3 regions of the Methylotuvimicrobium sp. genome follow, and region 1 is predicted to be linked to each of the others. Evidence: riboswitches for the same ligand, from Rfam matches in the RefSeq annotation. Region 1 holds a riboswitch; each other region holds the start of a gene.
What was found. A riboswitch is a leader RNA that binds a small molecule or an ion and turns the genes downstream of it on or off. The one in region 1 is predicted to bind cyclic di-GMP.
Positions count from the first base shown of each region.

Region 2: another riboswitch for cyclic di-GMP. It lies ahead of ACRJJO_RS15540 (hypothetical protein); the one in region 1 lies ahead of ACRJJO_RS06790 (hypothetical protein).
Region 3: another riboswitch for cyclic di-GMP. It lies ahead of ACRJJO_RS11255 (hypothetical protein); the one in region 1 lies ahead of ACRJJO_RS06790 (hypothetical protein).

Region 1 is NZ_JBNGHF010000009.1:112,766-120,486, reverse strand. Features, by position in the region: gene ACRJJO_RS06790 (hypothetical protein) at 468-1,334, opposite strand; cyclic di-GMP riboswitch class I at 1,535-1,609, opposite strand; gene ACRJJO_RS06785 (VPLPA-CTERM sorting domain-containing protein) at 2,914-3,786, shown strand; gene ACRJJO_RS06780 (hypothetical protein) at 4,302-5,018, opposite strand; gene ACRJJO_RS06775 (cytochrome-c peroxidase) at 5,117-7,297, opposite strand.
Region 2 is NZ_JBNGHF010000034.1:33,183-40,903, reverse strand. Features, by position in the region: gene pgaA (poly-beta-1,6 N-acetyl-D-glucosamine export porin PgaA) at 1-2,372, opposite strand, end outside; gene ACRJJO_RS15550 (hypothetical protein) at 2,859-3,986, opposite strand; gene ACRJJO_RS15545 (hypothetical protein) at 4,375-4,848, opposite strand; cyclic di-GMP riboswitch class I at 5,461-5,546, shown strand; gene ACRJJO_RS15540 (hypothetical protein) at 5,613-6,422, shown strand; gene ACRJJO_RS15535 (hypothetical protein) at 6,496-7,721, shown strand, end outside.
Region 3 is NZ_JBNGHF010000019.1:41,700-49,420, forward strand. Features, by position in the region: gene ACRJJO_RS11240 (undecaprenyl-phosphate glucose phosphotransferase) at 1-1,324, opposite strand, end outside; gene ACRJJO_RS11245 (hypothetical protein) at 1,395-1,673, shown strand; gene ACRJJO_RS11250 (hypothetical protein) at 1,876-2,595, opposite strand; gene ACRJJO_RS11255 (hypothetical protein) at 2,757-3,521, opposite strand; cyclic di-GMP riboswitch class I at 3,616-3,697, opposite strand; partial or broken gene tnpB (IS66 family insertion sequence element accessory protein TnpB) at 4,416-4,553, shown strand; partial or broken gene ACRJJO_RS11265 (IS66 family transposase zinc-finger binding domain-containing protein) at 4,578-5,017, shown strand; partial or broken gene ACRJJO_RS11270 (IS66 family transposase) at 5,170-5,602, shown strand; tRNA gene ACRJJO_RS11275 (tRNA-Leu) at 5,911-5,995, opposite strand; gene secG (preprotein translocase subunit SecG) at 6,006-6,416, opposite strand; gene tpiA (triose-phosphate isomerase) at 6,441-7,190, opposite strand; gene glmM (phosphoglucosamine mutase) at 7,250-7,721, opposite strand, start outside.

The DNA of each region.
Region 1 (7,721 bases):
TGGCATGAACCGCAAGCCATTCCATCACTTCCGACATTCGTATCCCAAAACAATGCTTTTCCAAGCGCGATGGCTGCATTTTTGTTAACTACAATTGGCTCGGCACCATCCAGCAAGCCCGGTACTTCAGGCACTTGCAAATGCTTGAGACTAATCGGCATGGGACCTACGCCTGTCGCGGAGACAGAATGGCTTATCAATAAAGCAACCAACCCCAAAACATAAAAATAAACATGACGAAAACTTGTCATCTATCAACTCCGAAGGTTCATTTATTAGAATCCTTCATTATTTTAATTCTAAAAAAATTTAAACTTGAGCGACCATGCCATTAAAACTGGCAGTACTAAATACAAAGGTAGATTTCTTTTACAACCCTATATTTAATCCAAGCTCAGTTAGACACAGACTTAGCCAAAAGTAAGTTTGCGCTTCCGTGCGCTTCGATATCTCCTTGAAACTGCCCTTTATGCTTGAGCCTTTCTTCGTGCGCCCCCAATCAAGCCGACCAATGCAGTGCCGAACAACCAAACAGCTGCTGGAACCGGAACGCTAGATACAGCCATAGTCATCGGCGAACCACCCAATGCCCCATCAGCGCCCCCCACATAGACCGCGTACCAACCAGCCGCCAGATCGTTTAGCATCAAACTGGCAGATTCGCCCGGTACAATAGAACCACTCACCAAACCATTGCCGTCGTAAGCGCCAATTTGTAACTCCGCGCCCCAGGCTGTTGTTCCGGAAGCTGGGCCTGAATTCGCGTAGCCCATCGTTTCCAATGCTCCGTTTGCACTGTTGCCGACTGCCTTGTTGTCAACACCATAAGCGGGAGTCGTAATACTGTCATCGGTCATCCAATAGGTTCCGTAAGTTCCAATCGCTCCGACTTGGTTGAAAGAGTGTGGAACACCTTGTGGGCCGCTAGCGATACCAGGTACTTCACCGGTACCGCCAGTTCCGCCGTCGAACTCGCCGTCAGTCCGCCACACTGTAAAGCCCGGTGACATATCACCGGCATTGACTGCTGCAACGGAAACCGTAGTTGTTGCGGATTCTGTCAAATAAAATGTAAACCATTTGTTACCTGCATGAGCCCATGCAGCATTACCCAATGCAGCGTTACTCGCGTAACCATTTACGCTAGTTGTAAAGGCGTTGGTTGCAATAGAGCCGCCTGCACTTGAAATCACATTGCCGTCTACCCAGAACGAATTGCCTTGGCCAGATCCATTGGGATTGACAGCACCGGCTGCCATCGCGGCGCCGCTAGTCAATGCCAAAGTCGCTACGGCCAATGTAGACTTGAACACAGATTGTACAGATATATTCATTATTTAATTCCCCAAACCACATCACGTTTTTTTTATCCGGGTGTGGTAGATTTAAGTTGTCGTTAAATTTTGGAATTGTCTGATGTTTTTAGGCCGTCCGCCGAAATAAACAACTCCAGTTTAGCGAGCTTGTATTGCGAGACTGCCGTATCGATAACCCCCATTATCGATATGCTTTCCTGCTCTCCCCAAAGCTCCTAGGAGGTAACCCGGCTATCTGAATCAGACCCGCGGCTTTCCGACCCCGCCTTGCGACGAGTGTGGCAACTTACCATAGCTACAAAAATGCAACTTTATATGTTAAGCAAAATACGAGCCACACTGAATATGAAGATAAATTTTCCTAGACTTAAGTCGAAACGAACTTTGATGCGTTTTTATTACTTTGTTTTAGCTAGCTTTTTATTATTTAAAAGCTAGCCGAAACGCTTTAGGTTTACGGCTTGCAGTTGCGGCTTCGAAAATCAAAACCCCGATAACCATGCTAAAAACACGTGACTAGACACAAAAGTGCGTGATATCACACACCCTCCTATCGATGTTTCACTTTCCCGATCTTGCCTGCGGCACTGATATTTTTTAAAAATGAGGAGAGCGGCTAAATTACTCGGATAATGCGCTTAATAAACCTTTCATTACGCAAATGCGAAGTAATTGATGAAAAGAAGAAAAAGGGGGAAGAAAAAACTAACCTGCCCCAGGGTAAACGCATTAAAATAGATCCCATATCAATATGTTACGACTATTCAACCTAAGCTTGCAGAACATTTTATTTGTTAGTTTTTATTTTGTGGCACTAAAAACTGCTACTATGAAATTACTGAAAACACTATGCATTATAACCATTTGATTTTATATTCTGTTTTAATGCGTTTACCCTGTAGCCAGCCCCCCCTTTTTTTGTTCTTTTGTTTTATATTTGGAGACCTTTCGAGAATAACGCCAGAATTAGTCCCTAATCATCAATGCCGTTTCGATTTTGGCTGAAGCCTATCTTTAATCAAGTTGGTTTATGTGTGATATGACACATAGCATTGAGTCATATCACCTATTGACAACCCAGCCTACCCTATCGATCAACCAGTCTCTCGCTAAATTTAAGCAAGGGACTACTTAACCGGAATGCCCTCCAAAACGACCTGCGTATAGCTAATATAAATCAATAAGATAGAGCCGCACTATTATAATGACTCGTAAAAAAAATTAATCCTATTTAGAGTAGCCTAAATGGTAAAGATGGCATTTATTTTGCTTTTAACTAACGGTAGTTAAATTTCGGCAGAGGATACAATCTCGAGCGACTTAAGGTAAGCCTCACATTTATTGAATGTCCCTTAAATACTTATGCATCTTGGTATAAGCCTTTAGACAAATCGTTACCTCGATAGTCAAATGAAAGACCTCAAAAAGATGCGTATTTACCCAGAACCACTTGGCAGCCCCTCCCTACAAGGGCCGGAAACAATACAACCAACCTCACTAAAACATACCTTTGCGCATTATGTTTCGACAGCGGCCTATGAAAACGTTACCGAAATTTAAAATGCAAAAATATTAAACTAAACAAGGAGTTCAATCGATGAAAAAAAAACCATTAGCTAAAGCAGTTGCTATGGCCGTTACCAGCGCCGCAATGACTGTTGGCGCCATGCCGAATGCCTCTGCTCATGTTATGTACAATACTTACATCGCTTCATCCGGTACCGATGGATGGACCCGAGTAGACGGTTCCGGAAATTCCGGCGCACAGGTCCCTTGGGTCGGCACAACGGGCGGCGAAAGCCCATTCGGCTATGTCGGTAAACAGGCGATGAACTGGGCGGTAGCCATTCACTCAGCCAATGAAAGCCATGAGGTTTCACAGGCACATGCCCTTTCGGTTTACGGCGCTAACGTTGATATAGATACCGCTGACGGCGCCTGGGGCTCCTGGCCCGTTAACGAGTCTAACCCGGGGTTTACGCAAGGTTGGGCGCATCACACGGATTACGGATTATTGAAATCTCATGTAACCGCCGTGATCACTATTAGCCCTGAATCGTTAGGCCCTTTGATCAATAACTTCGGAATAAGCGTATTTAAAGGAATGGATGATGGAACGGCCGGCTATAGCCGTCATGCAGCATGGAATATCGGCTATATATCCGGCGCCTATGAAGACCCTGCCAAAGAGAACAACCCTCACGGAACGAACAACGTTATTTATGAAACACATTCCGATTCCGGAGATATCACCTTTACCGCATTAGCTGGGCAAATTTATTCGATCTATTTAGGCGGTAATGTGGTCAATGGACAAAATTTCGGTCCTGTAGAAAATTATCAGTTAACCATTAGCGCATCACCGGTGCCAATTCCCGCAGCAGCCTGGTTACTGGGCAGTGGTTTAATCGGTTTGGTCTCTTTCAGCCGAAAAAGAAACCGTACAAATCCGGAATCCGCCTGTCATTAATCGCTTCTCAAGCGGGTTGAGCTAATAACGCGATTCCTCCAGGGATTGGCGAAATCCAGCTGCCATGGACGGCAAGCTTGTCTGGCTTTCAGTTTCTCACACCCCCCCTCAGGAAAACTCGCCTTATGGCGAGCCAAGATCGGTATGCATTCCCACGCAGGAGCGTGGGAACGAGGAAACAAGTCATTCCTCCAGGGATTGTCGGAATCCAGCTGCCATGGACGACCGACTTGTCTGGCTTCCAGTTTCTCACACCCCCGCTCAAAACCACTCCTTAAGGCGATCCAAGATCGGTATGCATTCCCACGCGGGAGCGTGGGAACGAGGAAACACTCGCGGATCACCTAGTGCTAGGCGATCCGCGTAGGGTACGCTGTGCGTACCATGGTAACCCCGCAATTTTCATGTGCCAACCGAGCCGCCAGGGCACGGCTTTGGTACGCGCAGCGTACCCTACAATCTATGTATAACGATGAGCGCAGGAGCAGCGTGGGAATGAGGAAAAGCGATAGAAACTAACAATCGGCTTGTTTTCTAAGGCCGTTAGCAACTAACCCGAACAATGCAGAACCGAACAACCAAATAGCGGCCGGTAACGGAACGGCAGATGCTGTTCCGAATTGATTAACATCCGCCAAAATCAACTGGTCTTCAAATGCTCCAAGCGTAAATAAAAACTTATGCGACCCCGTCAATTGATCGGTCCCTGTTTCAAACATGGAAAGATCCTCAGAAAAATACTCATTAGTCAATTCTTCCCCATAATCAAGGAACATTTCGGCAAATACATCTTCGCCAACCGTCTTAACTGAGAGGTCGTAAGCAAAATCGACATCGATAGCGAAACTATCATTCGAAGCATTGATAAACTCCAAGTCGAAGAAAACCAAATAATTTGAGGTTACATCACCATTACCGACGGAACCGCTCAATGAAAAGGTTTTAGAAAACACATTACCGTCGACCGGGCCATAGTACCAATCGGAATGACTAATTGAGCTTGTTCCATTGCCCGTATATTCCGTGTAAGTTTGGGAATCTTCCAATTCAAACGATCCGTTGACCGTCAAACCGGCAAGATCGCCCGGATTGTCGAGATTGACAATACTATTGATAGTATAGGTAAGCGTAGCGCTACTCTCAAAACTGCTAACCGCATGAGCGGTTGACGCATTCGCCATAAGAAAGAAAGAAGCAATTGATAAGATTGATAAACTTTTAATCGATTTCATTTCTAAACATCCAAAACTCGATGAGCATAAAACTCAATACATAAAATTCATTAGCAGCGGCACTGCCCTAACCGAAGAGCAATACCGCCCTACCCACATTAATCGTCGAGCAACGCTTCAAACGGAAGGAGCGGCTCAATTGAACCGTTGGCACCGACCGCCGGAATTACCAGAAACTCATCCTTGGCCCATTCAGCATGTAATGGATGCCCAGCCGTAACAAAATCCCTATCCCCGACATGACCATTTGGAATCATGATCTCGGGATGATCAAACGGAGCCTGTTCGTATCGCACTCTTTCGTCGGTAAATGTTTTCAATAACGCAATCAGATCTTCTCGGGCCTGGACATTGTTAGCCAAGGGAAGCGCAACTTGCAAACCGTGCAATTGAGGGTTGTCGAAGTTACCGCCCCTAGCATAAAACTCCACAACCTCTTTCAACGTTGCCATACTACCGTTGTGCATGTAAGGTCCGGTTAACTCAATATTTCGCAGAGTCGGCACCTTAAACGCAGCCTTAGTTGCCAGACCCAATTTAGGTCCGTTTTTATGAGCCTGAGCCGCTTGAACCGTAGGAATATAATTCCTTGTTTCTATTAAACAACCTTCAGTTCCGTTCGGATCCGGAATCAAACCGTCCAGCGTAGTAAACATATCTCCAAAGTTAATTGGGATATTCAATGACAACGGAGCAATAAAGTCACAAGCTCTATTGGTTGTTACTCCCTCATCCAAAACTTTATCCGTTTCACCGGCCAAATACTCTACATATTGAGCGGCAAGCGATAGCGGGTTACCAAAATCATCCAAACCGCCTAAGCCAGGGTCGCCATCCGGGTCCGCAACACCGGTATTAAAGTAACCGAAGTCCATCAGCTTAGGGCTACTTAGACCCCCTTGGGTCGTATCGCGGGTAACCGTGTTGCCGTATTTATTAATGCCGGCCGAGGCGGCGCCACTGAAAGGACCCATGCCGTTAGGCCCAAGTTTATCGATAATCATTGCATTGGTTACTACCGCCGCTGTCGACAATGTCGGTCCTGCATGACAAAGATTGCAATGCGCCAACTCCATTACTGCAATACCTCGTTTAGCGGATTCACCAATACACTCGGCCAACGGCTCGAAAGTTGCCGGATCACGCGGACAGGTATCGATGGGCGCCTGATCGGAAATCAAAGTCGCTTGATAGAGCTGTAATGCAATGCCGAAAAACATTGAAAAATTAGCTTCGGCCTGATCGTAAGCCTGCTGACCGGGCCGACCGCCAAATGGGCCGGTGCGCGAAAAAGACCAATATTTTTGGTTAAACGACTTTTTAACCATATCCTTATAGGTAGTATTGAGGCCGGGCTGCAGACTCTCCGGAGAACTCAACGTCAAATTAAGCGGCGCAAAGACGCTATCTTCATGATGAACCTTTTGGTACTGCAAAGGCTTTCTTGACAACAATTTTCTGCCGATATCCGGCCATGTTCTATTACGGCAACTCATCTCTACTGAATTCAAAGGCGGCGCTAACGCCTGCGAAGCCAATGATGAGTTTTCAAGGCTTAACCGCTGTTTTTTTACTTTTCTTGCACTAACCTTCACCCAAACACCGGCATCGGGGTCTCGATTTCCCCAAGGACTGCTACCATTGAAGATATTATTGGCACGACCGTCCCAGAAGTTCCTATGATTAAAAACCGCATTGATGACGGTAGGCGCATTTCTCGGCACGACGCGTCGGGTGCCGACATTGTTGACATGAAACACCGGATCGGCTTCTCGACTACATTCGTCGTTTATACCCCTCAACCTGGAAACGCCGGTAAACTCTCCGCTAAACGTACCGGACGATCCAACGACATCGTCATTGCTAAAAGCCACACCACTATTGCGATCGAAAGGGTTGTTAAACCGATGAAAGGGAAAATCATCCCGGTTCAATGTGTGATTAGCCCCGCCCAAACCGGATGCAGTAACATTAAAAATTTGCCCTGTCGGTTTACTGCTATTTTCGCCGGGGTTCAACTGATGCTTTACTCTGACATCCGCTCCGGCATGAAAATGACAAGAACCGCAAGCCATGCCGTCACTGCCGACATTGACGTCCCAAAACAACGCCTTACCCAAAGCAATTGCCATGTCTTTATCAACGACTATAGGGTCGGGACCGTCCACCAAACCAGGAACCGGAGGCACTTCCGCATCGGTCAACGGAGACGGGACCGGACCATGGGCAAAGGCTATTTGTGTCGCCACCAATAAATAACCCGATATCAGTTTATTCATAAATTTCATTTAAAATTCACCGTTTTTATTATCCGTCAAATCTAAAAAAACTCGGCCCCCCGAAAATTTTCGAGAGACTCGCTCAACATATTACCTGATTAGCCAGTTTCTTCAGCTAAAGCCCAAAGATCAGCTCATCCCTAGCAGGACGGGGTTCGCATACTATGCGCGTCAAGCTAAAAACGGCCAACCCACATCAAGCTCGTTCCCACCGCTCCAGCGTGGGAATGCATAACGATCTTGCCTCGGCTGACAAGGTATGGGTTCCCACGGAGGACCATGGGAACCAGAAAATCGTCGGGAAGCTAGAGCTTCCTGAACAGGTTACCCAAGCTGGACTTGGGTAACAGCATATTGTAGTTTTTGCGACTACGACTGGCCCCTGCGCGGACACTTGGCTTCGGCAAGCTGAAGCATCTTGCTA
Region 2 (7,721 bases), on a different contig from region 1:
CCGACCGGATTGGAGCCGAAATATTGCTGCCAATATTGACCGATAGAAACCGCTAGGCGTTGATTGAAAGCCGTTTCGTAAAAACGATAAGTCAACAAATCGTTATCCAGGGTCAACGATACCGAAGCATCCTGTGCCGGGTTAAAGTAATATGCGTTCACGTTCCGATTCGGATTGTCAGGCGATCCGCTGTGCCGCGTATTGGTTGAGTAGCCGGCATTTAAATAAGTCGAGAATTTATAGAACGGTCCGCTATACCATCGTTCGTAATAAGCGCCGTCGACACCGTACCGATTATTGCCGTCGCTGAAATGATAATAGTTTGCCGCCAAGTCCATCTGCCGCGACTCATGAAAGCGGTAAGTCAGTCTCGCTTGCGCCGATTTTGCCGTAGTTACGACTTTCTCATCGGCAAGTGCGGTCAACGCGCGTAAAGAGATTCGATTGTTGAGACTGTCCAAATAAGTGGAAATACGCCAATGATCGTCAAAATCGTAAGCTAAACCGAGTCCGACGCCGACCGCATTCTTTGCGAAATTATCGTAATGGACTTCGCCGGTGGCTAAGACATTAGTTCCGGCGAATTCCAGACCCAATCCATGCGTATTCAAATATCCGCGGCCTTCGGGTTGCGGAAATAAACCCATTTTCCAGGCGTTATGGATATAGACTCGATAATGATGCGCAATCGGACTTGAATATAAATAAGACTCTAGACTCATGTCTTCCGTGCCGATGTTAGGGTTGCCGACATCGTTGGTTTGGTTATCGCTAACTCCGCCTCCGGTGAACATTTTGAATTCCCAGCCGTTATGTATATTCCATAATCGCGACTGCCGTTGCACCCCGGTATCGTCCGGGAAGGTGTCGTAAAGTTCTTGTACGCTTTGTTCTTCCGCCGGGTAGTTTCTTAATTCATGCAAAACCTTGGTTTGCACGACACGCAATCCTAAGTGATTCGGCGATCGTTCCAGTGCCGGTTCGATTAGCCGCAATGCTTTGCGCGGCCAACCTCGAAAGTAATAAATGTCGGCTAATTTTGCTTCTATATCGGGATTGTAGAGCGTGCGCCGGTACAAATCTTCCATTCGGCTTTGGCCTTGATAGAGTTTATCCGCGTAAGCCCTCATTAGGGCGGCTGTCATCTCGGGATAAATTTTGTCGGGATTATCCCGAACACGGGAATGACCGAGCTCGTCTTTAAATTCGAGGGGTTCCGGTTGTTCTTCATTGAGCCTGTCCACTAGCTCAATGGCCTCTTTAAATTGTTCCGATTCCAGATAAGCATATATCAATGAAGCTCGGGCATTGCGATTATCGGGCGAATCTTCAATGATAGAAAGATAAAGGTCGCGGGCCCGTTTAGGTTGCCTGGTATAAAGATAAGCATCGGCAGCAGCGATTCGACTATAGGAAGGAATTTCAATACCTTGTTCCTTGAGTCGTTCGAATAATGCGATAACCTCCGGCATTTTGTTACGGTTGCGCAAAGCGACCATCAAATCGAAATTGGCTCTATCGAGCCAGATTTGCGGTTCGGACAATTCAAGCCCTGCGATCGATTCGATATTGGCTTCTACGGCTGAAATTGCCTTATCCATTTCTTGATAACGGTTGGGCTTGCCGCTTGGAATACCGGCGCTTTTTCTAATCAGCGCGGCTGCATAATCCCAGCGGAAGCCGGCCCACTCCTCGTCGGAAAAAGCGGCTTTATAGTGTCGGACCGTCGATAGTGCGTCTTCATATTGACCGTTTGCTTGCAGAGCGAATGCCAAATTTTTTTGTGCATCCGCTCGATCCGGTTGAATGGATAAAATTTTTCGATAGAGATTAGCGGCATTCGAAAAATTATTCAGGTTTTCATGGATCTGAGCCAAAAAGATCAAAATATCGAGTCGTTCGGGAAAAGCTTCGGAAAGCTCGGTTAAATAAATAATGGCCCGCTCATGATCGCCGCTTTGTTTCAACGTTAACCCAAGACCGAGCTTGGACTCAAATCGGTCGGGAAATCTTTCGAGGACTGAACGATAAAGCGTTTCCGACTGTTTGAAGTCGCCTGAATTTCTGGCTGAGCTTGCAACGGACTCGATGACATAGATTGGGGCGGCATCTAAATCAATGGAACGGCTAAGCTCGATGACTTTTTCGTATTGGTCGGTCCACGACAAAATTTGAACATAATCGTAAAGATAGCGGAGCGTTCTCGGATGTTCGGTTCGTAGAATTTGCAGTTGCTCCAATGCCTGTTGAATCCGGCCGCTACGAGCGGCATCGAGCGCATCGCGATAAATCCTTTCTTCATCATAGGCTTGTCCTAAAACACTTGAGGAAAAAAGGCTAATTATAGCCGTCAAAATCAAACCGGAATTCATGAATGTTTAGCGTTGGGATTAGGTTGAAACGGTAGTGTGAAGTAGAGCGAGGCCTGTATGAACATAGCTAGAGCCTAGGCTGTCGAAAAAGGCCATTTTTTGCTAATTGCCGGTTCCCGCTTTTTAACTCAAAATATTTTTGAAATGGTTAGTGTTCATAGGCTATTAAGAATCAGATGTAGGGTGCGCATCGCGCACCTGGGTCGGGCTCTTGTCGGTTCGGCACCGTGGAAAGGTGCGCGATGCGCACCCTACGGCGCTCAAACTATCTTGGAAATTGTTGATGATCATAGGTTATAGAGCATCCGTTATTTTCTCAAAACCCATAAAACAGTCATTTTTTCTGACCTGAAAATCGGTAAATTTCGACACCCTAGCTAGAGCCTATACAAGCATAGTCAAGGCAAGTGGAATTATCGGAAGATAATTTACGAATGAATTATAGGTGGAGGCTGTAAGTTTCGGTAGGGCGCATTGCCGAGACGTTCAATCGGCCGAGGCAACGAATGATATTTCCGGCAAGCAAATCGAACATTCGACTTTGATCAGTCTTCCTGTGTGTCGATTGCGCAAAGGCCGGGACATACCGTCGGTACGGTTCATTGCATCGAACAGCTTCGCTTCCATTTTAATGACGTCGTGTTCGTGGTCGAATAAATAAAGCGTGGGTTTCATTCCGCCGCTTTCGATGAAGCGGTCGGTGTCGTGTAACATGATTTTGGCATGCAACAACTCGTGTAAAAGTGCGTCCGCGGGAGAAATATGGCAAGCCGGGTGGTTTTTGCAATCGCGATGCAGCCATAGCTTTGCACCTATGCGCGGATCGAAAAATATCGTTGCCGACGTTACGGTCAGTTGGTTGCCATAGGCTTGTGTTTGCCAAGTATATTTTCGATAACGAAGTTTTAACTCTTTATCTTCCAGTAATTTCAACAGGCCGATGGCTTCAGGATAGCTTGCATAATACCGGGCCATTTTATCGAGATCGGCGCGAATAGTCGGCGGGTCGCCGGGTTCGCGGGTGTATGCTTGCTGCAGTAAACGGCTGATTCGAACTTGAGCATGCGGATCCGGCTTAACGTTTAATTGTGCGTCATGGACGGATTGAATGGGCATGGTTTTGGGCGGAGCAGAGCGGACCAAACGAACGATCGTGTGGTTTCCTTTTTGGATTTTAACCGAATTTAAGCGGTTTGACGGTTTGATGAGTTGTGACGTTATTTCAGCAGTCACTTGCCTGCCGGCGACCTGTTCGGCTCGCGTATCGGTTGTCGCGATCAAAAAGCCGAGGCACAAAGCAAGAAAAACCGGCGTTTTTTGCCGCCGGTCGGCATAAAACGTTGCCGAACTTAATGTTCTGGCATCCTCCTTCAGAAAAATATCATGATGCCGCGCAATCTCGATTAGAGCTTGATAAGCTTTAGGATTTTTTAAACTAAGGTGGTTGGCGCAGACTAAGGACCGCTGCCCGTCAATTAGGCAAGGATGCAAATAATTGCAATCGGCGAAGCGGATGGCCCAATTTCTAAGCTTATCGACTAATAATTCATCATCTTGGGACTGGCCGTCGATTGGGCTAAGAAAAATGCGGTTAATAGCCGATAGAGCATCCATAAAATTCTCGAAGAATCTAAAAGTTACTGTTAGTTTAGTTCCAAATAGTAGTTATTGCTTTGTGCAAAGCGATCGTAAGTATGGATGACCAATCGATTACGAATTTATGTTTTAGATATGTCCATTTTCGCTTTAGTAGTTAATTGCTGTTTTCCCGCTTTTTAAACTCATAATATTTTTGAAATTGTTGTTGTTCATAGGCTATTAAGCCTAGGTGTAGGGTGCGCATCGCGCACCTGGGTCGGGCTCTTGTCGGTTCGGCACCGTGGAACGGTGCGCGATGCGCACCCTACGGAGCTATTAGCTTAGTTCCAAATAGTAGTTAGCGCAAAACGATCGGAAGCTTTCATAAACCCATGAGCTACGAATTCATGATTTAGGTATGGCTTCAATTCGATGATTGGGTTTGCGTGTCGGAACTATCCTGAAGCGACGGCGATTGATATTTCTCAAGTAAATATTGCTTCAGCCAGGTTTCGGTATCGACATCGGATTGAGGACTATCGTCGATTTTTTGCAAGCGTTGTTTTACTAAGTGTTGCGGCGTTAATAGCAACTCGATATCTGACATTGCGACAAACTTATCCGGGTGAACATTGTTGCCGTTTAGGATGTTGAAGAGCTGATGTTTTTTTAAGGATAGGCTGCCAATTAATTCCTCGCGAATGTCCAGCATAAGGGGTAGCAAATCGCTGCCGCTAAAGTCGTCTTCATGCAAGCACTTAAAGCGCTTTAGCATGTAGTTGATCGCAAAACGGTAAATATCCGACTCCCGCACATAAAACCGCGAAGCGGTGGCTTGAACCGCGTTACGAATACTGTTCTCGATACGCAGTGAAATGATGTGTTTCAGTTCGCTCAATTTCTTATACCTAATTCAAAAATATTTCGGATTGACTAACGGAACGTAGTTATTCACATCCCCCTATCGTTCCAACGCTCCAGCGTGGGAACGATAATTGCCGGGTGGCTGAATATTAACAACGGAACGGCTTGAAAACGGCAAAAGTTATGTATTTCTATCCTAGAAAGATGAAGTTGGCATGTGTTGTAGACCGTTCGTGCTGAGTTAAGTCGAAGCATGAAGGGTCTACAACACTTTCACCGGCTTGGTGAAGTCTCAAATGATCTTTTTAGGTTTATGGGTTTTTGGATATATGGATATGCGTATCAAGTCGAACCTTTTAAACATAAACGAAAAATATGACAGAAATGCGACAATTCAAAACAGTCGGCGCATTAACGGCGTTAGTTGTTTAAAACGTAATACGTTTCATGAAAATTTAACGAAGCTGTAAAACTTTTGAACTAATGACTATGAAAAAATATGCGCAAGTTGAAACTTTGCGGATGCGGAGTGGATCCGGCGAGGGGGAGTGGGGCCGGCGAAGGCAATCATAACATGGGCGGTACTGATTGCCAGCGATTTAACAAGGAATAGGCAGTTTCCGGTTTTAGCCGGATATGCCGGGTGTGAAGATGTTGCCAAACTCGCCGCGAGGCGGGGACGGAAAGCTGCGGGTCTCTTATCAAGTATCAAGAGATAGCCGGGCCGCGACCATTTACTAGGAATGGCCATGTACCCCGGTTTGGTTTTTGTTAACAGACTTTACGAGGATATTTTTTATGAATTTATTAGGTAAATCTCTAGCGGTCGGCGCGATGGCGTTGGTTGCGACAGGTGCTCAAGCGAGAATCGCCGGGGTTAAATTGACCGGTTTCGAAAACGATCCGCGTGGCTCCGAGCTTTTTCTGAGCGTTTACAATCCGGATGCGCAAATTTCATATGCAATGGATTTAGGTATCCGGCATGCTGATTTTTTGGATAATCCGCAAGCAATGAATCACTCGATCAACACCGATGCATTCAGCCAGTTTATGGCCGCAACCTCGCCAGGTGACAGGGTGATCTATAACATTGCCTCGGCTCACAATTCATTCGTCGATTTCGATAGCGTGAATTATTTGGGCATTTTAATGACATCCAAAAATGAAATTACTGTCGGCCCTTTCGACCGTTTTTCAGGTTCGTCATCAACACTTGATCAACATATCGACCAATTGAATGCAAGATCGGGCGAATTGACCGGCACCAATCAACAAATCGGCGATAAAGCGGTCAATTTAGATTCTTATTCGGCGCCTGGGCAAAGCGGTTATTTTCCGACAACTTGGGGTTCGAACATTGGTAATTCTTTCTCAGGTAATCTTTCGTCGTCAGCAGGCGAATCGACAGGGTTTTGGTGGTGGGGCTTCGACATGGATCCCAATACGTTCGAGTTGACAGAGAAGGCGGTTTACCTCGGCGATTGGAACTTTTCGATTGAAAATGGCAGCGCTTCATTGAATTTCGCGCCGGTTCCCGTTCCAGCGGCGGTATGGTTTTTCGGCACGGGTCTGATGGGCTTGATCGCTGCCAAACGCCGTAAAGCATAAGAAAATCATTCAAGCATACCCGGATGCAGGTCCGGGAGTTTTTTACACTCATACCTACATAAAGAGAATGGTCATGAAAAAAAATATCGTAACGGCCGCCTTGGGCGCGGCTTTGATTGCCGGTTTTTCCGGCACGGCTTCGGCGTGGACGCCAAGCGATGTACCCGATTTACGAATCAACATGTCGGGTGCCACTGCAATGGATAACTCTATCACCTCCCTGTTCACCAGCTTGTGTGATGCGGGTACTTTGCATAGCTATTTCAACGATGGTCCGAATCCGGGTAATCGTTACCGTGCCTTTTTCTGTACCTTGAGTCCGGATAAAGTCGACGGTTTATCGGCTAGCCAAAAAGTGTTGTTTGTCAAACGTTCCGCCGGCGGTTCCGCCCAAGGCGTCAATCCGCTGATCGATCAACAGCGCTTGGAAGCGATGAATATCTTTAACAATAATTGCACATTGTCGCCGTCAGATACCGACCCGAATCGCTATTTATGCAGCATCAGCAATCCGGGCGATTTGGAATTGCGTTATTCCGATATCGGTATCTCGGACGTGGACGCCAAGATGTTTAGAGGCGTTAATACTCCGGCCGGTTTCAATCCTGTCAATCCGGAAAGTGCAGAAGATCTGGATAGCGTTTCGGTAGCTGCGTTGATATTCGGCGTTCCGGTCAATAATGCTTTGTATGACGCGCTGCAAACCGCGCAAAGAGGCGAAGGCTTATTGCCTAACGATTGTACGATCGGCGAATATGCCCGCGAAGAATGTATCCCAAGTTTGACTAAACAACAAGTTGCGTCGTTGATAAGCGGCACAGTCAAAACATGGGACGATTTTAAAATCGACGGCATTCCGTTGACGCAATATCCGGGCGTTACGCCTTTGCCGGCCACTCGCGGCTCGAAGTTCGTCCGCTATTGCAAACGGGTCAACGGTTCCGGTACCGGTGCGCAACAATATGCGAAATTCCTGCATAATCCATGCGTTTCGGGTGCTGCTCAACCGATGCAATCATCGAACGTATCGACTGGTCCTATCGTGATCCAAAACTCGGGTTCCGGCGATGTCGAATTGTGTTTGAACGATTATGAATTGGGCATCAACAACACGGGCGCTAACACAGGCTTTTTTACACCGACCACAAAAGCTTGGGCCTTAGGCACACAAAGTCTAGAAAAAAATGCCGATCAAGCATGGCCGTATAAATTTGTCAGAATCGACAATGTAGCTCCAACATTGGCTAATGCCTTCAACGGTAAATATTTCGATGTGGTCGAGATGACTTACCAATGGTT
Region 3 (7,721 bases), on a different contig from region 1:
TTTCGCCTCGACAACCGCTGACTTGAGCCAAGCCGGTGATACCGGGCTTAACTTTATGTCGTAACATATATTGCGATATTTCCTTGCGATAGAACTCGTTGTGCGCGACCGCATGCGGCCTGGGACCTACAATGGACATACGGCCTTGCAACACGTTAACAAACTGAGGTAATTCATCCAAGGAATAGCGGCGTAAGAAAGCGCCGTAGGGCTTGATTCTCGGATCGTTGCGTGTTGCCTGCGTAACCGTCGGACCATTCTCGCACACCGTCATAGTACGAAACTTCCAGACATCGATAGGTGACCCGTCCACTCCATAACGTCTTTGCCGAAAAATAACAGGCCCCGGCGAGCTAAGTTTCACCCCGATCGCAATAAGAACCATCGGCAGCGCAATCAGGAACAAAATCAGCGTGGATAATACAATATCCTCTGCCCGCTTCAACATGCCATCCATTGGCTCCTGATCGAAAGGCGAGCCGTATACGCTGAAGCAAGGAATGCCTTGCAACATCACGCAACGCGAACTAACCAAATTAAACGCAAATAGATCGGGCACAAAAAATACTGTAGCCGTGGTATCGCCCAATTTCTCCAATATGTCGCGTACGCGGTTTTCAGCCGCCATCGGCAAGGTAACGAATATGGCTTCAAGTTTTCCCGACCGGGCATCCTCGTATAAACAATCTAGATCTCCTCGCCATTTTTCCGGATCGCAGGACAACCGTCTATTACTTTCCAATTTCCGATCGTCATAGTAACCGGAAAATCGGTAGCCCAAACCCGGCATATTGGAAAAAGTACCCTCCAAACGCTGCCCGAGCGCATTAGCACCCACAACGCCCACCGACAAGGAATGACATTCGGCTGGCGAGGCAACGCGGGTCAAATAATGATAGGCTGCGTGAAAAACCGCTAGCAACAACAGCGAGATAGTCGACCAAATACCGATCGCCAACCGGGATGCATCGCTTGCGGTTTTGGAAAAAAACAGCAAAGTGGCCACGGCTACCAAAGTTAACAACCAGGAGCCGGCAATACGAAATAGCTGATGAGCGAACCCAGCTCCGCGCCAGTTGTAGTAAACCTCGTTATATTCCGCGAAAAATTGATAAAGCAATAAACCGCTAAAGCCGTAGGTGAGATATATATCGTTCCAATCGTATTCACCCGGCCAAATTAAGTTAAGTGACAGCATCGCCAGCCATAAAGAGGTCAAAACTATGCAGCTATCAATGACACGAACAAGCGCTTGTTGCTTAGTCAAATGCGGACGCACAAAAGCCGATGTATAGCTTGACTTGACGGCAGCTATACGAGCCAATTCGATTTTCTCTGATGACAGTGGACTCGACATGTAAGGGTGTTTCTCTCTAAAACTCAATGCACTAGGAATGAAGGGACAAGCATTGCAAAGCTTGATCAGGGCTGGCAAAGATTGCTCAAATAAAGCCAAGTTAAGCCAAAACGCCACGGACACCGCGGCATTAGTAAATTACAGCAATATATATGTCATTAAAATCGCGCCAAAAATCATGCTTCAAGAAAACATCTTCCCGGTAAAACTACGTATATCCGACACCATGCGTTTCGCTCGCTCCCAAGCACCTTGCTTGGGAATGCGGTATGAAATACTCCAGCTTTTGGCAACCGGTAAGCAACAGCAGATGTGAAGGACTTCTTAAACCGGAATTTGGGAAATAGCGGAGGGGATCTGAATACTTTCCTCTAATCTTTAATAAACCATAAACGGCTATTCGATCCAGAAACACTGGCTTCAATAACGCCTTTACTAAGTTGGTCAAATAAATCAACTCCCAAACCCCTCCCATTTTTCTTAATAAATCGCATTCCAATACACAATATATTTAACGATTATGCCGCAAACAACTCGCGTTTACGGTTAAACCTCATCAGCCCCATCACAGCGCTACCAAACAGCCAAACTGCGGACGGAAGTGGTACAGCTGCGATCTCCAGCGACAAAGGATATGCCCCCATAGACCCGAATGGAATATTTTGACCCAAACTATTCGTTGCCGGACTATGCCCGGTCATACAGAACTCACCCATCATCCCCCCCGCAGTACAGTCACCATAAACCATACTTTGAACTATGCCTGCCATTGTCGTTTTATCAAACGAAAATGTGAAATAGGCATTGCTATTGATAACCTCGGTATTAGATTCAAAAAAAGGTGTGCCATATCGAAAAACATCTCCGCTCTGATAGCCTCCACCATAAAAAACATCCGTGCTATTTTTTAAAAAAACACTAGCAGTTACAATATCCCCTTCAGTGCTTTGCGCTAATTGGTAATTAAGATGCAACAGTGGAAAACTCTTTTTAAAATCCGGATTAACATCATCCACCTCATACATGGATGAGTTCATTGCCCCTTGCAGATTGGACACAACCGATCCATCCCAGTCAAAGCTGCCAACAAAATTTGTATTATTAGGCTGGGTCGCGGGCTCGTATAACACCCCTGTTACCTTATAGGTTACAACAGAAGCAAAAGATGAAGACCCCATAATAGCGACCATCAACAATAGCACCTTGACAAAATTTAATAAAACATTGTTTTTATTCATGTTTTTCTCTTACCAATGCAAACTTCTATTCAATAAGCTTCCAAAATCGATACAAACATCCTTGTTCAAATTCTTCCTTGCTAACCTTTACCAAGTAACCAACACATTTTCCTCATAAAACTGATTACCTAAATCCGGCTAGAACAAGCTTGCCATAAAGATTATGCAGGCAATACAGACTTACGACGATTTGCACCGAACAAGCTAACCAAAGCGCCACCGAACAACCAGGCAGCAGCGGGAACGGGAACGGCTGCAACCTCCGAGATCTCCAAGGATAATGGCGCACCGCCCATAGAGCCTCCACCGAGGAATGCAGTCATACCCATTGGACCGGTCAGCATAGGCCCCATCATGCCCAAAGCAGTCATGTCACCGTAGACCATTTGGCCTACAGTTGCCGAAGTATCAGTTATGTTTGTGGAATCAAACACCAAGGTAAAAAAAGCGTTGTCATTTCGCTGGTTACCATCAAAGGTGCCATAGGCCATAGGATTACCAATCACGTTATAACCGCCCCCATTCACAACATCAGTACTATTTTGCAAAAATGTACTTACTGTCACTAAGTTGCCGGAAGTACTGCTAGCCAGTTGATTGGTCAAATGCAGCAACGGCGCTTCGTTATCGGCATATCCACCGGGCTTGGCCCATACTTCACCCGTGTAACCGGCTGCATTCATACCACCAGCGGCGGTCCCGTTCGAATCGAACTCGGTTCCATTCCAAGCAAACATGGATTCAGACAGAAAACCCGAGAAATTGCTAACAGTAGAGCCGTCCCAGTCGAAGTTACCATCGAATACGGTTACTTCCTGAACCCCACCGTCAGTAAATACTGCAGACACATTGTAAGTGGCGGCCTGTGCCATAGAAGCGCTTGCTGCCAATATCAGGGATGCAGCCATTTTGGTTTTTAGATTCATAAATCAACTCCTTCAAAATAAATAAATTAATGTTCGGACGATACAACCAAGCCACCCGGTATTGCACCCGGTGCACTAGCTCTCCATCGCCCACAGAGGCGGCCCGGCTATCTGGCTTCACGCCAGACCCCTAGGCTTTCCGACCCCGCCTCACGGCGGCTGTGGCAATTGGAATTAGGACATCCTGCCCTACCAGCAATACATCCTTAATGCCTGACTCTTATTTCCTTTTATCTAACGCAAATACCATTTCGCTCTAATCAGACTCTGGTTCAGTAAACAGCACCTTCAAGACCTCACCCAGGGCTGTTCAAAAAATGCTTTCGCATTCTTTTTTAATAAAGCATACATTATGCCAATAATATTCTTTTGATTTAGGCTCAATAACTTAAAGCGTAAACAAATAGTCTCCAGTTAAGTCACCCATCTAAAATTAAGGGATTTAACACACCTCCCTAATATCAATGCGCGATTTGACTTAATCCGCTTTAAATCAGCTCATCCTTATGCGAATCGACTAACGTCTCGTCTCTTTTGACAAGAAAGATCACTTTAGAAAAACGTTAATTAATCGCGTAAGCTTCCAACGTCACCATCTAAAATCCCTCGCAGCCACGGTTATCCTCAGAATTTTTCCACAGGGAGAGCACATGGTATTTATCGGAGAGACAGAAACATCACATCGAAGCCTGGCAAGCCAGCGGACTCCGATGCGCCTGCATTGATACCGGTACGGTTGCAATCGGAGTCGACGGCCTCGGCGTTATTATCATTGCGTTGGCCGCAAGGCCACGTTTTGGGAATATCAGGCAGTGTATCGCCGGATTGGCTCGGGGAGTTGTTGCAATATCTGGCTGGATTGAGAGTCCGGCGCAAATCTGACTAGCGTTCGATATGAGGTGGGGCATCGATGGTTTGTCGGTGATTTTGCAACAGCGCTTAGGCCATGCGCTATGCGCCGGGGCAGCGTTTATTTTCCGCAATCGCGCCGGCAATCGTTTGAAATTGTTGCCGTGGGACAGCAATGGGGTCTGGCTGTGTCAAGGCGTCTTCATCAAGAGCGAAGGACTGACACCACTGCAACGCGACGTGTTCGAGGAAACTCTCGATACCGACATTGCCGCTATCTAAGCTGAGGTCGAGCAGTTTCAAGACGTCCCGGCGCATGATACGGCGCGGTTCGCCCTAAACGTCCGTGCGCCGGACGCCAGCCCTTACCGGATCATTTACCCCCGCATCGAGCACCGCCACGAACCCGAATCCTGTACTTGAGATCAATGCGGCAAGGACTTGGTCAAGATCGACGAAGACGTCACCGAACAACTGGACGTCGAGCCGACCAAACTCTTTGTCCATCGTCATATCCGCCCACAATATGCCTGCCGGACTTGCGAAACCATCACTGCGGCGCCGATTTCCCCGGCAGTGATCAATGGGGTATGGCGGCATTGGGTTTACTGACCTGGGTGCTGATCGGCAAATTCCTCGATCATTTGCCCTTGTACCAAAAAAGAGCAGTCGACATGTGTGAAGACCGTTTGTGCTGAGCCAAGTAGTCGAAGCATGAAAGGTCTACAACACTTTCACCGGCTTGGTAAAGCCTCAAACTGCTCTTTTTAGGTTGTACCGACTGGAACAGATCGCCGCCCGCAGCGGTGTGATCTTGTCCCGCTCGACACTGGCCGATTGGGTCGGACGCCTCGGCGTCGCCCTGGAGCCCTTGGCCGATCGTTTAACCTGGCACTTATTGCAACGCGATAGCTTGCATGCCGACGAAACCCCCGTTTCGCAACTGGATCCCGGCAACGGCAAAACCAAGAAAGCCTATCTATGGGCTTATCGCAGCAACGACCTGCAACCCGACCCCAAGATCCTCGTCTTCAACTACCAAGCCGGCCGAAGTGGCCGGCATGCCGGGCAGCTTCTGCAAGACTGGAACGTTCACCTGCTGGTCGATGACAACAGTGGCTACAAAGCCCTGCTTGCGACGGCGCGTGCGCATCCCGAATCGTCTTGCCTGTGTCGAACTGGCTTACTGGGCGCATGTGCGCCGAAAATTCTTCGATCGATATCAGGCCGACGCACGGGAACTGACATCCCGAGACCGTCAAAGTCATCGATCACGCCTTAAAACTCTGACCAACCCTGACACGGATATGCCGAAACCGGCGATTTACCCATAGACAACAATTCATTTTAGATTAATAAGTGTTTCCGGTAGTGATGGGTGTTTTCAACTACTACCGCATAGTGATCCATTCGTAACGCCGTGACTCTTCCAGAACCTGCGCAAAAAGTATTAGCGGGATTTCTTCGGACAATAAAAAACCCGCTAAGCCTTGTAACTTGCGGGTTTTTGGAGTTGTCCGGACTATCCCGAACTTGAATTTGGTGCCGATGGCCGGACTTGAACCGGCACGACTTGCGTCACCACCCCCTCAAGATGGCGTGTCTACCAATTTCACCACATCGGCTGATAGTTTTTTACTCGTTTATTTCGGCTTCCGGCTGTTCTTTTGCTTCAACCGTTTTTGATTCTTCCTCGATAGCAGGTGTCTCGGCCGATATTGAAGGTACAGCAACCGGTGCCGCTTCTTTACTCATTAACGGTATATCGAAAGCCTCTTCGGTTTCTGTGTCATCAAAAAAGTCTTTCGCGGCTTTACTACCACCGCTCAACATTGCAAGAGAAAGACTTGTCACAAAGAATAAAGTCGCTAAAATTGCAGTGGCTCTCGATAAAAACGATGCTGAGCCTTGTGCGCCGAATAAAGTTCCCGATGCACCGCTTCCGAACGCGGCACCGGCATCGGCACCTTTACCTTGCTGCATTAAGACCAAACCGATTATACCCAGTCCGAATAATACATGAATGACTATGATAACTTGATACATTTTATTATGGTTATTTTGCTTTGATTATTTAGATGCGCGATATATTTTCAAAAAGCCTTCGGCATCCAATGATGCGCCGCCGATTAATCCGCCATCGATATCAGGCATTGCAAATAAGCCCTTAGCGTTGTCCGGCTTAACACTGCCGCCATACAAAATTTGCAGTTGATCGGCAATGGCTTGATTTTTAGCTGCGAACTTTTGACGAATATATTGATGTACTTCTTGCGCTTGCTCGTCAGAGGCGGTTCTTCCTGTACCGATGGCCCATACTGGCTCATAAGCTATGACTGCTTTAGCAAAAGACTCAATGCCTGCCGCATTTAAAACCGCATCGAGCTGTTCATCGATGACGCTAAATGTTTGATCGTTTTCACGCTGTTCTAATGTTTCGCCAACACACAATATAGGGATGATCCCTTCTTGTTGCGCTTGAGAATATCGTGAAGCGACCGATTCGTTGGTGTCGCCGTAATAAGTCCTACGCTCGGAGTGACCGACGATCGCATATTTACAATTAAATTCGTTCAGCATGGATGCCGAGATTTCTCCGGTATATGCGCCTGAGCTTTGATCAGCAACATTTTGTGCGCCAAGATCAAGAGGAGTGCCTTCCGTTAATTTGGCAGCATCGGCTAAGTAGACATAAGGAACACAAACTACGATCCCGGTGTCGGATGAGTTAAGTCCGGCAATGATGGCTTTGCATAACGATTCTGTGGTCGCTTTAGAACCATTCATTTTCCAGTTACCAGCCACGAGTGTTTGACGCATAATTTCTCCCTCTCCATCCAAAATTAAGCTGCGTATGATATATGCTTATCGAAACTTGTTCAAGCATCGATTGCTTTCTTGACCTCATCCGCTAATTGGTTGGCGCATTTATTCACCAATGCTTCGTCGACTCCTTCGACCATTACACGAATCAAAGGCTCGGTTCCTGACGCTCTTAGCAAGACTCGACCGTTAGCACCCAATATTTTTTCGACATCTTTAACCGCTTTTTGTATTTTATCGTGATTATCGGGGTTGATTTTAATATCGGTCCTCAGGTTAATCAGAACTTGAGGATACATGCATACACCAGACCTAAGTTCATGCAGCGTCTTACCGCTGGTTTTCATTTCAGCCATGACTTGTAAAGCTGCCACAATACCATCGCCGGTAGTTGTTCTGTCTAGACAAATAATATGTCCCGAATTTTCGCCGCCTAGTATGCCTTTTTTTTCTTCGAGCATTTCCATGACATAACGATCTCCGACCTTTGCTCGAAACAATTCGATGCCTAAACTTTTTAGCGCATGC